One region of the Streptomyces sp. NPDC003691 genome, then DNA from elsewhere that is predicted to be linked to it. Evidence: riboswitches for the same ligand, from Rfam matches in the RefSeq annotation. Region 1 holds a riboswitch; each other region holds the start of a gene.
What was found. Region 1 has a riboswitch for cyclic di-AMP ahead of ACWDR0_RS14120 (transglycosylase family protein). Riboswitches for the same ligand answer to the same signal wherever they lie in the genome.

Region 1 (4,202 bases):
GCAGCGCCTCGGAGAAGGACTCCGCGCCGATCGGGGCGATCATGAACTCCTGGATGTCGACGTTGGAGTCCGCGTGGGAGCCGCCGTTGAGGATGTTCATCATCGGAACGGGCAGCAGGTGCGCGTTCGGGCCGCCGAGGTAGCGGAAGAGCGGCAGGTCGGAGGCCTCGGAGGCGGCGTGCGCCACGGCGAGGGAGACACCGAGGATGGCGTTGGCGCCCAGCGACGACTTGTCGGGGGTCGCGTCCAGGTCGAACATCGCCTGGTCGATCAGGCGCTGCTCGGTGGCGTCGTAGCCGACCAGCTCGGGGCCGATCTGCTCGATGACGGCGAGGACGGCCTTCTCGACGCCCTTGCCGAGGTAGCGGTTCGGGTCCCCGTCGCGCAGCTCCAGGGCCTCGAAGGCGCCGGTGGAGGCTCCGGAGGGCACGGCGGCGCGGCCGGTGCTCCCGTCGTCGAGGCCGACCTCGACCTCGACCGTGGGGTTGCCCCGGGAGTCGAGGATTTCCCGGGCTACGACGACGTCGATGGACGGCACGAGCATCTCCTTCTGGGATGTGACGCGTGGGGTGCGGGTCTCTTGGGCCTTGCGCCAAGAGCCTAACCGGACGGGGGGCGTCGGCCCGCCGATGCCCGCCCCCTGGGACGAAAAAGAGTGCGAAGAACTGCGGTGGTGGGCAAAAGCCGCTTACCTACCGATGAGTAAGGGTTCTCACCTGCGCCTCCGTTCGCTCAGACGGGTGCACGGAGGTGTTTTCCCGGGGCCGTACGGAGCAGTCGGCGGGGGCAGCAGGAACCCCGGACCGGCGCGTACGGGGGAAGCGCGCCGGCCCGGGGTGCGGGGGGTCGGACCCGTGGGGGGTGGACCGCAGGGGGGAGCCGCGGTCCGGGTCCTGGAGGGGCCGATTCCGGGGAGGACCGGCCCGGGTCCGGGCGGCCGGGCGCGGGCCGCCCCCTCAGGGAGCGGCCGGCCCGGGATCCGGACGGCGGGGTCAGCTCAGGTCGAGCAGCTGGCCCGGGAAGATGACGTCGGCGTCGTCGACGATGTCCTTGTTCAGCTCGAACAGCTTCTGCCAGCCGCCCTCGACCTGCTCGGCGTCGGCGATCCTGCTCAGCGTGTCGCCGGCCTTGACCTCGTACTCGCCGTCGCCCTTCTCGAAGCCCTTGGCCGGGGCCTGGGACTTCACCGGGGCCGGGGCCGCGGCGCGCTCGGAGCGGGTGGTCGGGGCCTCGGCACGCTCCTGCTTCGGCTGCGCGGGCTGGGCCTGCTGCTTCGGCTGCTCCTGCTTCGCGGGGGCCTGCTCGGCGGCGGCACCACCGTACGGGGTGTTCGAGAGGCCGACACCGCACTTCGGCCAGGCGCCCTTGCCCTGGCCCGCGAGGGTCTTCTCGGCGATCGCGATCTGCTGGGCCTTGGAGGCCAGGTGCGCGTTCGAGGCGTACTGGGTGCCACCGAAGGCGGCCCACGTCGAGCTGGAGAACTGGAGGCCGCCGTAGTAGCCGTTGCCGGTGTTGATGGACCAGTTGCCGCCGGACTCGCACTGGGCGACCTTGTCCCACTCGGCGGCCGTGGCGGCGGAGGCGGAGGTGGCGCCCATGATCGGGGCGGCGATGGCGGCGGTGGTGATGCCGGCGAAGGCGGCGAAGCGGGCGGCCTTGGACGGGCGGCGGTGCTTGCCCTTGCTGGAAAACAGCATGGTGGATCTCCTCACCGACGCCTGCGAGGTGAGCTGTCGGGTTCGGGCGCAGTGAGTGCCCGGCCGTACGGCTCGCGTCGTACGGCTTCACCCCAAGCCGGGTGTCCACCGCCCTCACGGGCAGCGGACGGGACCGGCACAAACCTGGGTCCCCCGCTCCTGCCTTCGGCGCTCTCGCGACGACTGTTCCCCCCGACCGACGGCAGGATTCGGCGTGACGGTCAGCGGTGCCCGCTTTGGCGAGCGGTCCAGACCGTAGTCACAGGCGTCCCGGTTCTTCAAAGACGGAACATCAGGGTCAAAACGCCCATCCCGCCCCTCCGGAAACAGGTATTTCCGCAGGTGACACACGGAATGCAGGATTCCGGAAGAGCGGGGGCAACGCCCGGAGCGAAGAGACTCATGTCTCACTTACACAGAAACGGACATATGCCAGCAAAATAGGGCGTCAGTTTCGGTGCCCCGGGGGCTACTTCGCCTGGAGATCAAGGCTCTGGCCAGGCAGGATGAGGTCGGGATCAGTACCGACGACCTCCTTGTTGGCCTCATAGAGCGCCGGCCAGCCGCCGGGGACCTTCTTCTCCTCGGCGATAGCCCAGAGATTGTCGCCGGAGCGGACCGTGTAGCTGCCGTCGGCCTGCCCGGCTTCACCCGTACCGTCCGCACTGCCGGTCTTGGCCGGAATGCCCGTACCGCCCTGATCGCCCTGGTTCAGGGCATCGGTACGGACCTCCTCGCCGGACCGGGAGGTGCGGTCGGGGCCGGAGGCGCGGGACGGGTCGACCGTGTCCACGCCCGGGGTCCCGGGGTCCTTCGGGGCGCCCGTGCCGGTACCGGCCGTACCCGACGGGGCCGCCGGGGCGGTCTCGTCGGCCGCGGGGGCGCCGCGGTGCTTGCCGGTGCCGTCGGCGGCGGGCTTGCCCGGCGCCTCCTTCTTCTCCACCGGCCCGGCGGGCGGGGTGACGGAGCTGCCCGGCACCTTCTCCCCGGCCTTCGGGGGGTCGGCCGGGGCGTCACCCTTCGCCGCGTCCGTACGTCCGGCGGCCGGACCGCCGGGCACCGGGTCGGCGCCGCCCGGGCCGGCCGTGGCGTCCGGGGAGCCCGCGGCCGCGCCGAGACCCGACACCGTCCCGCAGGACGGCCACGCCTTGGCGCCCTCGGCGGCGAGCACCTTCTCCGCCACGGCTATCTGCTGCGAGCGGCTGGCCAGGTCGGGGCGGTCGGCGTAGGACTTGCCGCCGTACGCCACCCAGGTCTCCAGGGAGAGCTGGAGCCCGCCGTAGTAGCCGTTGCCGTTGTTGACGGTCCACTGACCTGCGCTCTCGCATTCCGCGACCCGGTCCCAGGCCGCGGAATCAGCGGCGGATGCCGAGGTGGCGCCGAGGAGCGGGATCGCGATCGCGGACCCCGTCACCCCCGCTGCGACGACCAGGGCCGGTGCCTGTCGAGGACGGCGATGTCGACCATTCCCGGAGAGCATGCGGTGCTGCCTTTCGCGTGACGGCTGAGACGGGGGTGAACGTAGCCGCACTCGAACGCTTGTCACAAGTCGATGCAGCGGAGATCACGCGAGGATCACGAATATGACGATGCGTCATTTCCGGTCGGTGTGAACTCCACCGGAAGGGTGCGCAGTCCACGCATGATCAGGCCGCCGCGCCAGCGCAAATCGTGATGATCCACCGCCTGCCGCAGGTCGGGAAGGCGGCGCAACAGGGTCGCGATCGCGGTCTGTCCCTCCAGCCGGGCCAGCGGCGCACCCAGGCAGTAATGGATGCCGTGCCCGTATCCGAGGTGCTGATTGTCACGCCGCGCGAGGTCCAGAACATCCGGCCCGTCGAAGCGCTCCGGGTCCCGGTCGGCCGCCGCCAGCACCACGAGCACCGGATCGCCCGCCGCGATCTCCCGGCCGCCGATGGCCAGCGGCTCCCTGGCGTACCGCCAGGTCGCCATCTCCACCGGGCCGTCGTAGCGCAGCAGCTCCTCCACGGCCGTCGCCAGCAGCGCGGTCTCCCCCGCGGCGAGGGACTCCTGGAGCCGTGCCCGCTGCTCCGGATGGCGCAGCAGCGCGTGGACCCCGTTGCCGATCAGGTTGATGGTCGTCTCGAAACCGGCGAAGAGGAGTACGAAGCACATCGCGACCACCTCGTTCTCGGTGAGGTGCTCGCCGTGGTCGCTGGCCCGGATCAGACCGGAGATCAGATCGTCGTCGGTGTCCTCGGCGCCGAGGTGCTCCCGCTTGCGGTGGATCAGCTCGGCGAGATAGCCGCGGATCCGCTTCACGGCACGGGCCACACCGCCGCGCGGGCCGCCGCCGTGACGGATCATCATGCCCGCCCAGTCCCGGAGGTCGTCCTGGTCCTCCGGCGGCACCCCGAGCAGATCGCAGATCGCGTAGATCGGCAGCGGGAACGCGAACTCGTGGATCAGGTCCGCGCTGCCGCGGGCCGCGAAGCCGTCGATCAGCCGGTCGGTCAGCTCCTGCACCCGCGGCTCGAAGGCGGC
Region 2 (4,202 bases), on a different contig from region 1:
CGAGCGCGAACTGGCCGCCTACTGCGGCTTCGAGGCGGCGCTCGTGCTGGCGTCCGGATATGCGGCGAACCTGGCCGCCGTCACGGCGCTGAGCGGGCGCGGCGCGCTGATCGTCTCGGACGCGGCCAACCATGCGTCCATCGTCGACGGCTGCCGGCTGGCGCGGGCGGAGACCGAGATCGCCGCCCACGGCGAGCCGTCCGCCGTACGGAAGATCCTCGACGCCCGTCCCGGGCAGCGGGCGCTGGTCGTCACCGACTCGGTCTTCTCGGTCGACGGCGACGCGGCGCCTCTCGCCGAGCTGGCCCGGATCGCGGCCGGGCGGGGCGCCGGGCTTCTGGTGGACGACGCGCACGGCCTCGGCGTGCTCGGCGAGGGCGGTCGCGGCACCCCGTACGCCGCCGGGATCGCGGGCGCGCCGGGCGTGGTGGCCACGGTCACGCTCTCCAAATCGCTGGGCAGCCAGGGCGGTGCCGTGCTGGGCCCGGCCCGGGTCGTCCGCCATCTGGTGAACACCGCCCGGACGTTCATCTTCGACACCGGACTGGCCCCGGCGGCGGTCGGCGCGGCCCGGGAGTCCCTGCGGATCCTGGCGCGCGAGCCGGAGCGCGCGGCGCGGGTGCGGGCGGCCGCCAGAGCCCTGCACGGCGGACTGACGGCGGCGGGTCTGACGGCCGCCCGGCCGGACGCGGCCGTGGTGTCGGTACGGGCGCCCTCACCCGAGGCCGCCGTGGGCTGGGCGGCGGACTGCCGCTCGGCCGGGCTTCTGGTGGGCTGCTTCCGGCCGCCGTCCGTGCCCGACGGGATCTCCCGGCTGCGGCTGACGGCCCGTGCGGACCTGACGGACGAACAGCTCGCGGCGGCGGTGGCGACGGTCGTCCGCACGGCCCCGCCGGGCGCGTCCCACCCCGCCCCCTGACCGCCGCGGGGCGGTTCCGGCCCGGCCTGCTGCGGCCCGCTCCGGTCCGTTGGACTCCGGGCTGTGAGACTCCGGGCCGGAGCGGGACGTACGGGAACCGGCCGAGGACGGGTCCGGGTGGCGGGCCGCGCCCCGACGGCCCCGCCGCCCGCCCGCGCCGGATGTGCCCAGGGCCGGAACCGGCCGGGCACGGGGCCGCCGTCGGGCCGGGAACGCCCGGAGGCTCCGGCCCGCCGGAGGGAGACGGCAGAGGGCGCCGAGCCCGGCCGGAGCGCCTGCCCGGCCCGGCCGGAGGCCGGTCCCGTCCAGCCGGAGGGTAGACAAAGCGCCCCGGCATGGCTAAAAACGGTCTTGCGTTGCAGAGTTCACCGCTTCGGGCGACTGTTGTCCGCAGATCTTGGCGGATCGTGCCTGCGGCGGGAGGATGGGGAAGTCCGGCGCTCAGCGCGAGCCGTGGCCGTCCGCGCATGCCTCCGCTTCGACTCGGACAGCACGGCCGCGGGTGGAAAGGACGGCGTCGCCATGGCAGATCTCCTGGAGAGCTCGATCACCCTGCCGAGCGACCCGGCCTCGGTGTCGGTGGCGCGCAGACATGTGACGGGCGTACTCGCCGAGTGGGGGCTGCCCGAGGAGTCGGACGCCCTGGACACCGTCCGGCTGATCGTCTCGGAGCTGACCACCAACGCGGTCCAGCACACCTTCGGCCAGTCGCCCACCTTCACCGTGACCCTGCTGCTGGAGCGGGACGAGGAACTGCGGATCGGGGTGACGGACAGCCATCCGCGCTGGCCGCAGCGGCTGCCCGCGGCCGTCCGCCAGGACAACGGGCGGGGCATGGTCATCGTGCGCAGCCTCACCGCCCACAGCGGCGGCCGGCTGACGGTGACTCCGACGCCGGAGGGCGGCAAGACGGTCTGGAGCGCCCTGCCGTGGAACCCGTCCGCCGCCGCACCCCCGACTGGCCCCGGCCGACCCTGAGCGGCCGCTCCGGCAGGGGCCCGGAGGCAGGACCGGGGTTTCAGCCGCGGGGATCCGGGCCGGGTGCCCCCGCGGACCGTACCGCGGTGCCGGGGGCGGGTGACGGACGGCCGGGGGCCCGGGACGTCCGTCCCGGGCCCCCGGCACCGCCTCGGCTCTGCCGGCCGTCAGCGAACCCTGCCGTACGAGATGCTCTTGCTCCAGATCTTGTCCAGCTTCACCCAGGACCCCTTCTTGGGCGAGTGCCAGATCTTGCCCTTTCCGGCGTAGATGCCCACGTGGTAGACACCCCCGCCGCCGTGGAAGAACACCAGGTCGCCCGCCTTCCGCGACTTCGCGGAGATCTTGCGGGTCTTGTTGTACTGCTGCTGAGCGGTCCGCGGGAGCTTCTTGCCCGCCTTCTTGAACGAGTAGACCGTCAGTCCCGAGCAGTCGAACCGGGACGGGCCCGCCGCGCCGTACTTGTACGGAGCCCCCTTCTTGGACGCGGCGACCTTCAGAGCCTTCCCCGCGTGCGCCGTGGCAGCGGCCTGTGCCTCGGGCGTACCGCCCGGCACCAGCATCGTGGCGCCGAGTGCCGCGACGGTCAGAGCGGACACCGCGCCCGCCCGGCCGAGCAGGGACGGGACGTTTTTCTGCGCATTCATGCGCAACCCTTCGTCAGCCGCCTGTGAAGGATGACCTGTCGGGTTCGGGCGGACGAAGGTGCCCGGCCGCTGACGCGGCTTCACCCCGAGGAACCTCCGGATCGATCGCTCCGGCTGTTCCGTACTGCCTGGGTCCTCCACTCCTGCCGATGCACTTCTGTCGACCAGTAGTCCGGAACGGCGGCAGGACTCGGCGTCCGCCCGGACCGCCCCGCCGAGGTGACGGGGGCTTGTCGTCCCAGGGATCTTGACCCACCGACTGCCGGATTTCGAAGTCAAAACGGCGATATGTGAGTTTCAACACGAATGCGCCGTTCGTATGAACACGCCCTGGCTCGACGCCCGGAAAGGGCGGCCACAGGGCCCCGTACCAGCGCGGGAGTAGGACTTTCCGCTAGAGGGATCGTCGTTCCGTCGCAACTCGACGGTAGGTGTTACCGCGGGTTCGGCTCCACCGATTGAGGGAGGTGATATCCCACTCGAACGGCGGTTGACGAGTGGACGGCGAACCGTCAGCGCGGAGTGCCGGGTGGAATCGTGACCCGTAATGTCCGCCTTTCGCCGTCCAGGACGCGCAGTGCGTGGGCAAGCGTGGCGTTGTGCAGCTCGCTCTCCCCGCGCCGGTGCATCAGGGTCAGCGCGTCCCGGAGTTCGGCGGACCGGCTCACCAGGGCCTGGGCCGCGCGCAGCGCGCCGTAGGTGTGCTCGGAGCGGGTGGGGTTGATCCGGCCGACCAGATCGGCGACGGCGAGATAGGCGTCGATCAGCTCGGCCTCGGCGCGGGTCAGCGCGGGGAGCGGCGGCTGTTCGGGCCGCGGTGCCGCCGGCGTCACCGCGGGCCGCCGGCGGGCGCGCCCGCGGTTCCCCGGGCCTTGCGGCTGCCGATCACATGGTCCACGAGTCCGTACTCCCTGGCGCCCGCCGCGTCGAGAAACAGGTCCCGCTCCAGATCGGCCGCGACCCGGTCCCGCTCCCGGCCCGTGTACCCGGCCAGCAGATCCACCGTCAGTGCGCGCACCCGCAGCAGTTCCCGCGCCTCGATCTCCAGATCGGACGGCGTGCCCCGCACCGGTTCGTCCAGCGCGGGCTGGCGGAGCGCCACCCGGGCGCCCGGAAGGGCCATCCGCTTGCCCGGGGTCCCGGCCGCCAGCAGCAGTGCCGCGGCCGCCGCGACCTGTCCGAGGCAGGTGGTTTCCACCTCGCAGGTCACCGCCTGCATCGTGTCGTGAATCGCCAGCATCGCGCTCGGGGAGCCGCCGGGGGAGTTGAGGTAGAGGGCGATGTCCCGGTCGGGGTCGGCGTATTCGAGATACAGGAACTGGGCGATCACGTCATTGGCCGCGGTGTCGTCCACCGGGGTGCCGAGGAAGACGATCCGCTCCTCCAGCAGCTTGCTGTACGGGTCGAGGGTGCGGGTGCCCCGCGAGGTGCGCTCGGTGAACTGCGGCAGCACGTAGCGGGCGGCGGGGCGGGCGACGGGGCGGTTCATGACGTACCTCTCCTCGGGCCTGGGCGGGCGGCGGCCACCGGCCCGCATCCGTAAAAAATGTACAGGACGTACAGAGTGAAGATGGTGGCCGAGCGACTGGAAGGAGAGGTGAAGTGCCAGGTGGGGAGGGGGATTTCGCGCTGAGCGAGCGGAGTGGCGGCCGCGCGCC
Region 3 (4,202 bases), on a different contig from region 1:
CGCACCGGCGGGGGCGGCCACGGCTGGTCCGGGTCGGCCGGTACCGGCAGCCCCAGGACCTGGGCGGCCCGCAGCGCGACCCGGGTGTGCCCCTCGGCCGACAGATGGAGCCGGTCGGGGTCCCAGGCCCGGCGGTCCTGCACGGTGCGCAGGGACCACAGGTCGAGCACCGGGCAGTCGTAGCGGTCGGCGATCGCCCGGACATGCGCCGTATACGTGGCGATCTTGCCGCGCAGATGGCGCAGCACCGGCACGTCACGGGTGTCGAATCCGGTGGTCACCATGACCGTGCCGACGGCGCCGGTCAGTTCGGCGACGGCGCGTTCGAAGCGCTCCGCCACATCGTCCGGGTCGCTGCCGGGCCGGATGATGTCATTGCCCCCGGCACAGAACGACACCAGGTCCGGGGCGAGTTCCTTCGCCCTGGGCACCTGCTCCTCGACGATCTGGTCGAGGAGTCTGCCGCGTACGGCGAGATTGGCGTACCGGAAGGTGTGCTCCGGTCTGCGGTCGGCGAGCAGGACCGCGAAGCGGTCCGCCCAGCCGAGGTACGCCCCGTCGGGCCCGGGGTCCCCCACGCCCTCGGTGAAACTGTCACCGATCGCCGCGTACGACCCGATTCCGCCTTGGTCATATGTTCTCGAATCGTCTGCCACGGATTCATCCTCTCTCCGCGGATGTGACCTACGCGACCGTAGGGAGGGGTTGACGGACCGTGATCTATCACACCGTGATCCCCGCGGCGGGTGGGAATACGCGGAAATCCCCCGCAACACCGGGGTGTCGCGGGGGATTTCGGAGTGCCGGGGTGCCCCGGCCGCGGTCCTGACGGATCAGAGGGAGACGCCGTGGCTGCGCAGATGCGCGACGGGGTCGATATCGGAGCCGTAGGACGGTCCGGTGCGGACCTCCAGGTGCAGATGCGGGCCGCTGGAGTTGCCGGTCGAGCCGGAGAGGCCGATCTGCTGTCCGCCGGTGACCGTCTGGCCCGCGGAGACGGAGAGGGAGGAGAGGTGGGCGTACTGCGAGTAGGTGCCGTCGGTGTGCTGGACGACGACCTCGTTGCCGTACGCGCCGGCCCAGCCCGCGGAGACGACCGTGCCGGGGCCGATCGACCGGACGGAGGTGCCGGTGGGCACCGCGAAGTCGACACCGGTGTGGTAGCCGCTGGACCACATGGCGCCGGAGACCCGGTACTGGGTGGTGACCTGGGCACCGGCCAGCGGGGCGGCCCAGGCGCCGGAGGCGGTCTCGGCGGCGGGCGCCGGCTCGGACTCGGCGGCCGCGGGGGCCGCCTTCTCCGCGGGAGCCGGAGCGGCCTTCTCGGCGGGGGCCGGGGCGGCGGCGCGGGACTCGGTGCGCGAGGCGCGCTCGGCCGGAGCCTCTTCCGTGCCCGTGTCCGTGTCCGTGCTCTTGTCCTTGTTCTCGTTCCCGGCCGGGGCGGCGGGGGCGGCCTCGCCGTCCAGGGCCAGCTTCAGGCCGGGGTGGATCAGGGACGGGTCGTCGCCGACCGCGGTCCGGTTGTCCGCGTACAGCTGCTGCCAGCCGCCCTCGACGCCCTGCTCGAAGGCGATCTTGGACAGATGGTCGCCGGTGACCACGGTGTACACGGCGGATCCGGCGGGCTTCGCGGCCGCGGGCTGCGCGGCGGCGGTTGCCGGAGCGGCCGCGACGGCGGCGGCCGGGGCCGCGGGAGCGGTCCGTTCGGCGGCGTGGGCGCCGGTGGCCCCCATCAGAGGCAGGGCGATGGCGGCTCCGCCGGTACCGGCGGCCACGATTCCACGAGTGATGACCGTCGACTTGGGACGGCGGTGCTTACCCTTTCCGGGCATGGCGCGTTTCCTCTCCGGCGCCTGCGAGGTGAGCTGTCGGGTTCGGGCGGGAGGTGCCCGGTCGCGCACGGCGACTTCACCCCGAGCCGGCCGGTCTCCCGGTCGGCGGACTACCTGGGTCCCCCGCTCCTGCCACGTGCTTCGGGTGATGGTTCCGGACGGTGGCAGGATTCGGCGGTCCGACCGGAGTGCGGTGACCGTAAACCGGCCATGACGACGGGAACAAGCCATACCTCGGCTCAGTGGGCGTCACCGATCTTGGGGCCCGGCGGAGCCGGTGACCCTCCGTGGGCACCACCCCGTCAACTCCCGCGGGGCACCCGGATACCCCTCCGGGCCCGCTCCGGGGCCACCGCCACACACCGTCACGATTGTGATCCTGCTCATGAGTGTCCCCCATCTCCCAACGAGACAGGGCAAGTTCCAATGAAGCGAGCATGTAGTGGCATGAGAGACATTACGGACAGATGGCAAGGGTTTGCCGTAACCGGCGGAAGGTCACGGCCGACAGAATGATTGCCTGAGGAATCGATGTCGTATCGTCGGCTTTACGCCACCGTCGGCGACCGGCGCCGGCGGCTGTGACTCCACAGGGAGCCAGTAGTGACGCAGCAGGTGCCGCAGGTCCCGTCGACCGAGCCCGAACTCGCGGGGATCCGCAATTTCCGCGATGTGGGCGGGCTGCCGACGGCCGACGGCCGGGCGGTGCGGTACGGACGGCTCTACCGCAGCGGCCATCTGGCCCATGCCACCGAAAGCGACACCGCCTTCCTGACCACGCTGGGGCTGCACACCGTCTTCGACTTCCGGAACGCGGCCGATATCCGGCTGGAGGGCCCCGACGTGGCCCTGCCCGGCGTGCGGAACCTGAACCTCCCGCTGAGCGACCCGGCGGACGGCGCCGAGTTCTGGCAGGTCGTCCGGCAGGGCCGGCTGGAGCGTCTGCGGTCGATGCTGGCGGAGGGCCGGGGGGCGCAGCGGATGGTGGAGGCGTACCGGTCGATCATCTCCGGGCGGACGGCCGAGCACAGCCGGGTGCTCCACGCCATCGCCGGGGACAGTGTCCCCGCGCTGATGCACTGCGCGGCGGGGAAGGACCGGGCGGGGCTGTCCGTCGCGGTGACCCTGCTGGCGGTCGGGGTGGAGCGGGACGCCGTCGAGGCGGACTATCTGAAGTCGAACGATCCGCACCGCCGCTACCGGGTGAGCCGGGCCGATGACGCGCCCGAGGGGATGTCGCCCGAGGTGATGGAGCTGCTGAGCCCGCTGTTCGACGCGCGCTCGGAGTATCTGCACGCGGCCTTCGAGACGGTCGACACGCTCTGGGGCGGCACCGAGCACTATCTCTCCGAGGGGCTCGGCCTCTCCGGCGCGACCCGGGAGAAGCTGCGGGAGAGGCTGCTCGGCACGGAGTGACCGGGAGCACCGGCCGCGCGGGCCGGGGTGCCGCCCCGGGAACCGGGCGCCGGAGCCGCGGCGCGCCCGGGCCGGACCGGCCCGGATCCGCCGGTACGGGGCCGGGGGCGGCACGGACCGGGGGCGGTACGGGGCCGGTCGGCCGGCCCCGCCCCCGGAGGGGCCGTTACTTCGCCCCGACCTCGAAGAGGAGGTAGAGGAAGCCGGCGAAGACATGGCCGACCACCAGATAGGCGAAGAGCCGGATCCAGATGCCCTTCGGGAACTTGCCCTCTTCGTTCCTGGCGGCCTTGGCGCCGCCGGAGGGGGCCGGGGTGCCTTCGGACGCGGTGGGGTTCTCGACCATGACGGCCTCTGCTTTCTCCGGCGCGGGCGCCGGGTTTCCTCCGGCACGGGGCCGGATCGCATCTGCACGGACGGGGAGGCGCCGCGGGGGCGCCCGGCCTCAGAAGTGCGGATGGAAGATGTCGGGGCTCTGGAGCAGCGTGTGGACGAAGATCATCTCGGCGCCGTCGCGGGTGGCGGCGGCGATCCGGTGCGGGGTCAGCGAGTCGTAGTGGGCGCTGTCGCCGGGGCCCAGCTCGTGGACGGTGTCGCCGAGGCCGAGCCGGACCCGGCCGTCCAGGACGTAGAGCCACTCCTCGCCGGGGTGCTGGCGGACCAGCTCGCCCTGGGCGCCGTACGGCACGATCAGGCGGAGCGTCTGCATGGCCCGTCCCGGGCTGCCGACCTGGTGGTACGTCCAGCCGTCGGCCTGGGAGGGCTCCCGGCTGCCGGCCCGGATCACGGGGTCGTGTTCGGGCGCGGACTCGCCGAGCAGCTCGGCGACTGTCGTACCGTAGATCCTGGCGAGGCCGAGCAGCATCGGCAGCGAGGGCTGCCTGCGGCCGGTCTCCAGCCGGGACAGATGCGCGGGCGACAGTCCGGCGCGGTGCGCGGCGGCCTCCAGCGTGA
Region 4 (4,202 bases), on a different contig from region 1:
CGGCCGCCGGACAGGGGCACTCTGGGGTGCACGGCCCGCTCCGGGACCGGCACGAGCACCCGGGGCGCCGTGAGACACTGACCGTGAACTGGTCTAGACAACCACTGAACGTGAAGGGCAACACCATGGCTGAGCGCCGCGTCAACGTCGGCTGGGCCGAGGGCCTGCACGCCCGCCCCGCTTCCATCTTCGTCCGTGCCGCCACGGCCTCCGGCGTTCCGGTGACGATCGCCAAGGCCGACGGCTCCCCGGTCAACGCGGCCTCCATGCTCGCCGTGCTGGGCCTGGGCGCCCAGGGTGGCGAGGAGATCGTCCTCGCCTCGGACGCCGACGGCGCCGACGCCGCGCTGGACAAGCTTGCCAAGCTCGTCGCCGAGGGTCTTGAGGAGCTTCCGGAGACGGTCTGAACCGACTCACCGGCTCCGCCCGGCAGCCGCGGCCTTCCGCGGCCCCGTGAATTCAGGCGCTGATCCCCGACGGGGGATCGGCGCCTGTTCTGTTCCCCGGCCCGCCCCCACCGCTTTCCCGCTATCCGTACGGGCCTCCGCATCCGCTCCGGAAATCCGGCACAGAAAACGGCAAAAGGACGCGCCCCGGCGCCCGGGAAAACAAAAGCAACTCCCCCGCCCTTTCTACCGCCGCCGTGTTAAATGCGATCGCGTCTTGTGTTGACGGAATGTTGCGGGGCCCGGCATACCGCCGGTCTCAGCGGCGGCCGCCGGATGCCGCGGGGCTCAGCCGCGGCGGCTGCCGGAACCCGCTTCACCGGCGCCCGGCGCCACCCCCGCGTACGGCACCCCGGCGCGCGCCGCGTGCCCCACCGGGAACCGCAGCCGGTGCGCGTCCGCCGCGCGCTCCGCGTGCACCGCCGCCAGGGCCCGCGCCCGCTCCGGGTCCCGCCGGCCCACCGCGTCCACGATCGCCCCGTGCTCGGCCCACGACTCCACCGGCCGGCGGAACCCCGGCTCCACCGCGTACATCCAGGCGATCTTTCGGCGCAGCGGCGTCAGCAGGGCGATCAGCCCGGGGGCGGCGGACGCCTGGGCGAGCGTCTCGTGGAACCAGTCGTCCAGCGACCGCAGCTCCCCCACCCTGCCCCGGGCCGCCCGCTCCTGCCCCAGCCGCACCAGCCCGCGCAGTACTTTCAGATGCCCCGCCGTACGGTGCCGGGCGGCCCGGGCGGCCGCCAGCGGCTCCAGCAGGGCCCGGATCTCCAGCAGATCGGCGGCCTCCCGCTCGTCCGGTTCGGCCACGCACGCCCCGGCGTGGCGCCGGGTGGTCACGAAGCCCTCGGACTCCAGGGTCCGCAGCGCCTCCCGCACCGGTACCCGGGAGACCCCGTACCGCCGGGCGAGCTGCTCCTCCGTCAGCCGGCCGCCGCGCGGGAAGACCCCGGAGACGATGTCGTCGCGAATCGCCCTGCAGACCGATTGCGCGGGAACCCGCATACCCGTACCTCCGCTGTGATCCGGACGTGTCGACGAACCAACGCACACCAGCGCACACCAATGAACACCGGCACACGCCGACGAACACCGACGAATACCGGTGGAAGCCGACGAGCACCGGTGGACGCCGGGGTGCACCGATGAACGCGAACAAACGCGAGGGACACGTTCGCCCGCATTTCCCGTACGACTCTATGCCAGCGGGCCGGATATTCCGACACCCCCGATAAACCGTGGATATCTTCCGGCCAACCGGATTCGCCGGATACCCGGATCACCCGGGGACCGCCCCTGTGGCGCCCCGGCCCGGAAAAGCCGGACGCCCCGGCGCGGGGCGCCGGGGCGTTCGGAAGGCGAGAAGGGAGCCGTCAGAGCTTGACGCCCTTGCCGCGCAGATAGGCGACCGGGTCGATGTCCGAGCCGTACTCGGCGCCGGTGCGGACCTCGAAGTGGAGGTGGGCGCCGGTGGAGTTCCCGGTGGAGCCCGCGCGGCCGATCTGCTGGCCGGGCATCACGGTCTGCCCCGCGGAGACGGAGACCGACGACAGGTGCGCGTACTGCGTGTACGTACCGTCGTGCATCTTGATGACCACGTTGAAGCCGTACGCGCCGCCCCAGCCCGCCTCGACGACGGTGCCCGCGCCCACCGAGACGATCTTGGTGCCCATCGAGGCGTGGAAGTCGATGCCGGTGTGGGTGCCCGAGGACCAGAGCGCGCTGTTCGCCTCGTACGAGGTGGTGACCTGCGAACCGGCGACGGGGGCCTGGTAGGTGTTGAGCAGCTTGCGCTCGGCCTCGCGGGCCGCGCGCTCCCGGGCCTCCCGCTCCGCCTTCGCCCGGGCCTCCGCCTCGCGCTTGGCCTCGGCCTCCGCCTGGGCGCGGGCCACGGCCTGCTGCTTCTGGGCGTGCGCCTGGTCGGCGACCTGGCCGGAGAGCGAGTCGGACGCGGAGAGCGGCTGGAGCCCCGGCTGTTCGGCGGCGAGGATCTGCAGGGTGCCCGTGTCCTCGGCGCTCAGGGTGCCCGGGTCGGCGTCGCGGTCCCGGCCGTCGCCGTCGGCGGCGAACGCGGGGGCGGCGAGGGTGCCGATGACGCCGGTGGTGGCGAGGGTCGCGGCCCCGGCGATGCTCGCGCTGCGGCGCGTCATCCGGCTCGGGCCACGGTGCTTCCCGCTGGATCGGGCAAACGCCATGAAGAGGCTGGTCCTTTCCTTCCTTCTCGCCTACCGGGTTAGCTGACGGGTTCGGAGAGAGGAAGGTCTCCTACGGCTCCTCCGCGGGCTGCGGAGGCTCCGATTCACCCCGGTGGGGACATGGGTCCCCGGCTCCCCAGGGCTCGCGCCCGGCGGGGACTCGGCGATGGCTGTCCGTGCCGCGGTTTGCGGCGCCTGCCGGCGAACAGCCGCACCGACGCTAGGCGGACGGCATGTCGATCACCAAACAAACAGGCCTCTTTGTTGTTCATGCCACAGCCCATGCCGGTCAACTTCCCACCAAAACGGACATCTGACGGCACGGAGCCCCGGGCGCCGCGCGACGTGCGCAACACCCGGGGCTCCGCCGTACGGCCAACGCCGTACGAAGCACCGGAACTCCGGAGCACCGGGACTCCGGCGCTCCGGACCCAGCGGCTGAGGGAGACTCCGTCAGCCCTTGACCACGGTCACGTCCCCGATGCCCAGCTCGCGGACCGGACCGGCGATCTCCGAGGCGTCACCGACGAGCACGGTCACCAGCCGGTCGACGGGGAACGCGCTGACGACCGCGGCCGTCGCCTCGACCGTGCCGGTCTGCGCCAGCCGGGCGTACAACTCGCCCTGGAAACCGTCGGGCAGGTGCTGCTCCACCTGGTCGGCGAGGGTGCCCGCGACCGAGGCCGCCGTCTCGTACCGCAGCGGGGCGACCCCGACCAGGTTCTGTACGGCGACATCGCGCTCGGCATCGGTGAGGCCCTCGGCGGCGAGGGTGCGCAGCACCTGCCAGAGGTCCGCCAGCGCCGGGCCGGTGTTGGGCGTGTCGACCGAGCCGCTGATGCCCAGCAGCGCGGCGCCGGAGCCGTCCGGGGCGGAGCACAGCACCTGGGCGAAGGCCCGGACGCCGTACGTGTACCCCTTCTCCTCGCGCAGCACCCGGTCCAGCCGGGAGGTGAGGGTGCCGCCGAGGCAGTAGGTGCCGAGCACCTGGGCCGGCCAGACCCGGTCGTGCCGGTCGGCGCCGATCCGCCCGATCAGCAGCTGGGTCTGGACCGCGCCCGGCCGGTCCACGATGATCACGCGGCCGGTGTCGTCGGCGGTGATCTCCTCCCGCGGGCGGGGCGCCGCGGTGTCGCCCTGCCAGGTACCGAGGGTTTCGGCGAGCAGCGCGTCGAGGTCGACGCCGGTCAGATCGCCGACGACGACCGCCGTGGCGGTCGCGGGCCGGACATGCGCTCCGTAGAAGGCCCGGACGGCGGCGGAGTCGATCCGTGCCACGGTCTCCTCGGTGCCCTGACGGGGGCGGGAGATCCGCAGCGGGGCCGGGAAGAGGCTGCGGTACAGCTCCTTGGCGGCGCGGCGGCCGGGGTTGGCCGTCTCGTGCGGGATCTCGTCCAGCCGGTTGCGTACCAGCCGTTTGATCTCGCCGTCGTCGAACGCGGGGGCGCGCAGCGCCTCGGCGAGCAGCCCGAGGGCCTTGGGCAGCCGGGAGACCGGCACCTCCAGGGAGACCCGGACACCGGGGTGGTCGGTGTGTGAGTCAAGGGTCGCCCCGCAGCGCTCC

Region 2: another riboswitch for cyclic di-AMP. It lies ahead of ACWDR0_RS20805 (C40 family peptidase); the one in region 1 lies ahead of ACWDR0_RS14120 (transglycosylase family protein).
Region 3: another riboswitch for cyclic di-AMP. It lies ahead of ACWDR0_RS27455 (M23 family metallopeptidase); the one in region 1 lies ahead of ACWDR0_RS14120 (transglycosylase family protein).
Region 4: another riboswitch for cyclic di-AMP. It lies ahead of ACWDR0_RS05660 (M23 family metallopeptidase); the one in region 1 lies ahead of ACWDR0_RS14120 (transglycosylase family protein).

Annotation. Positions count from the first base shown of each region.
Region 1 covers NZ_JBSFNQ010000023.1:50,064-54,265, forward strand. Annotated here, with positions in the region: gene eno (phosphopyruvate hydratase) at 1-544, opposite strand, end outside; gene ACWDR0_RS14120 (transglycosylase family protein) at 993-1,697, opposite strand; cyclic di-AMP (ydaO/yuaA leader) riboswitch at 1,701-1,878, opposite strand; gene ACWDR0_RS14125 (transglycosylase family protein) at 2,167-3,177, opposite strand; gene ACWDR0_RS14130 (cytochrome P450 family protein) at 3,273-4,202, opposite strand, start outside.
Region 2 covers NZ_JBSFNQ010000043.1:63,360-67,561, reverse strand. Annotated here, with positions in the region: gene ACWDR0_RS20815 (8-amino-7-oxononanoate synthase) at 1-919, shown strand, start outside; gene ACWDR0_RS20810 (ATP-binding protein) at 1,442-1,897, shown strand; gene ACWDR0_RS20805 (C40 family peptidase) at 2,065-2,544, opposite strand; cyclic di-AMP (ydaO/yuaA leader) riboswitch at 2,548-2,708, opposite strand; gene ACWDR0_RS20800 (hypothetical protein) at 3,057-3,377, opposite strand; gene ACWDR0_RS20795 (ATP-dependent Clp protease proteolytic subunit) at 3,374-4,033, opposite strand.
Region 3 covers NZ_JBSFNQ010000077.1:210-4,411, forward strand. Annotated here, with positions in the region: gene ACWDR0_RS27450 (SGNH/GDSL hydrolase family protein) at 1-656, opposite strand, end outside; gene ACWDR0_RS27455 (M23 family metallopeptidase) at 834-1,832, opposite strand; cyclic di-AMP (ydaO/yuaA leader) riboswitch at 1,838-1,987, opposite strand; gene ACWDR0_RS27460 (tyrosine-protein phosphatase) at 2,436-3,248, shown strand; gene ACWDR0_RS27465 (DUF6126 family protein) at 3,415-3,594, opposite strand; gene ACWDR0_RS27470 (XRE family transcriptional regulator) at 3,694-4,202, opposite strand, start outside.
Region 4 covers NZ_JBSFNQ010000007.1:94,608-98,809, forward strand. Annotated here, with positions in the region: gene ACWDR0_RS05650 (HPr family phosphocarrier protein) at 126-407, shown strand; gene ACWDR0_RS05655 (GntR family transcriptional regulator) at 735-1,448, opposite strand; gene ACWDR0_RS05660 (M23 family metallopeptidase) at 1,817-2,638, opposite strand; cyclic di-AMP (ydaO/yuaA leader) riboswitch at 2,652-2,814, opposite strand; gene ACWDR0_RS05665 (M16 family metallopeptidase) at 3,092-4,202, opposite strand, start outside.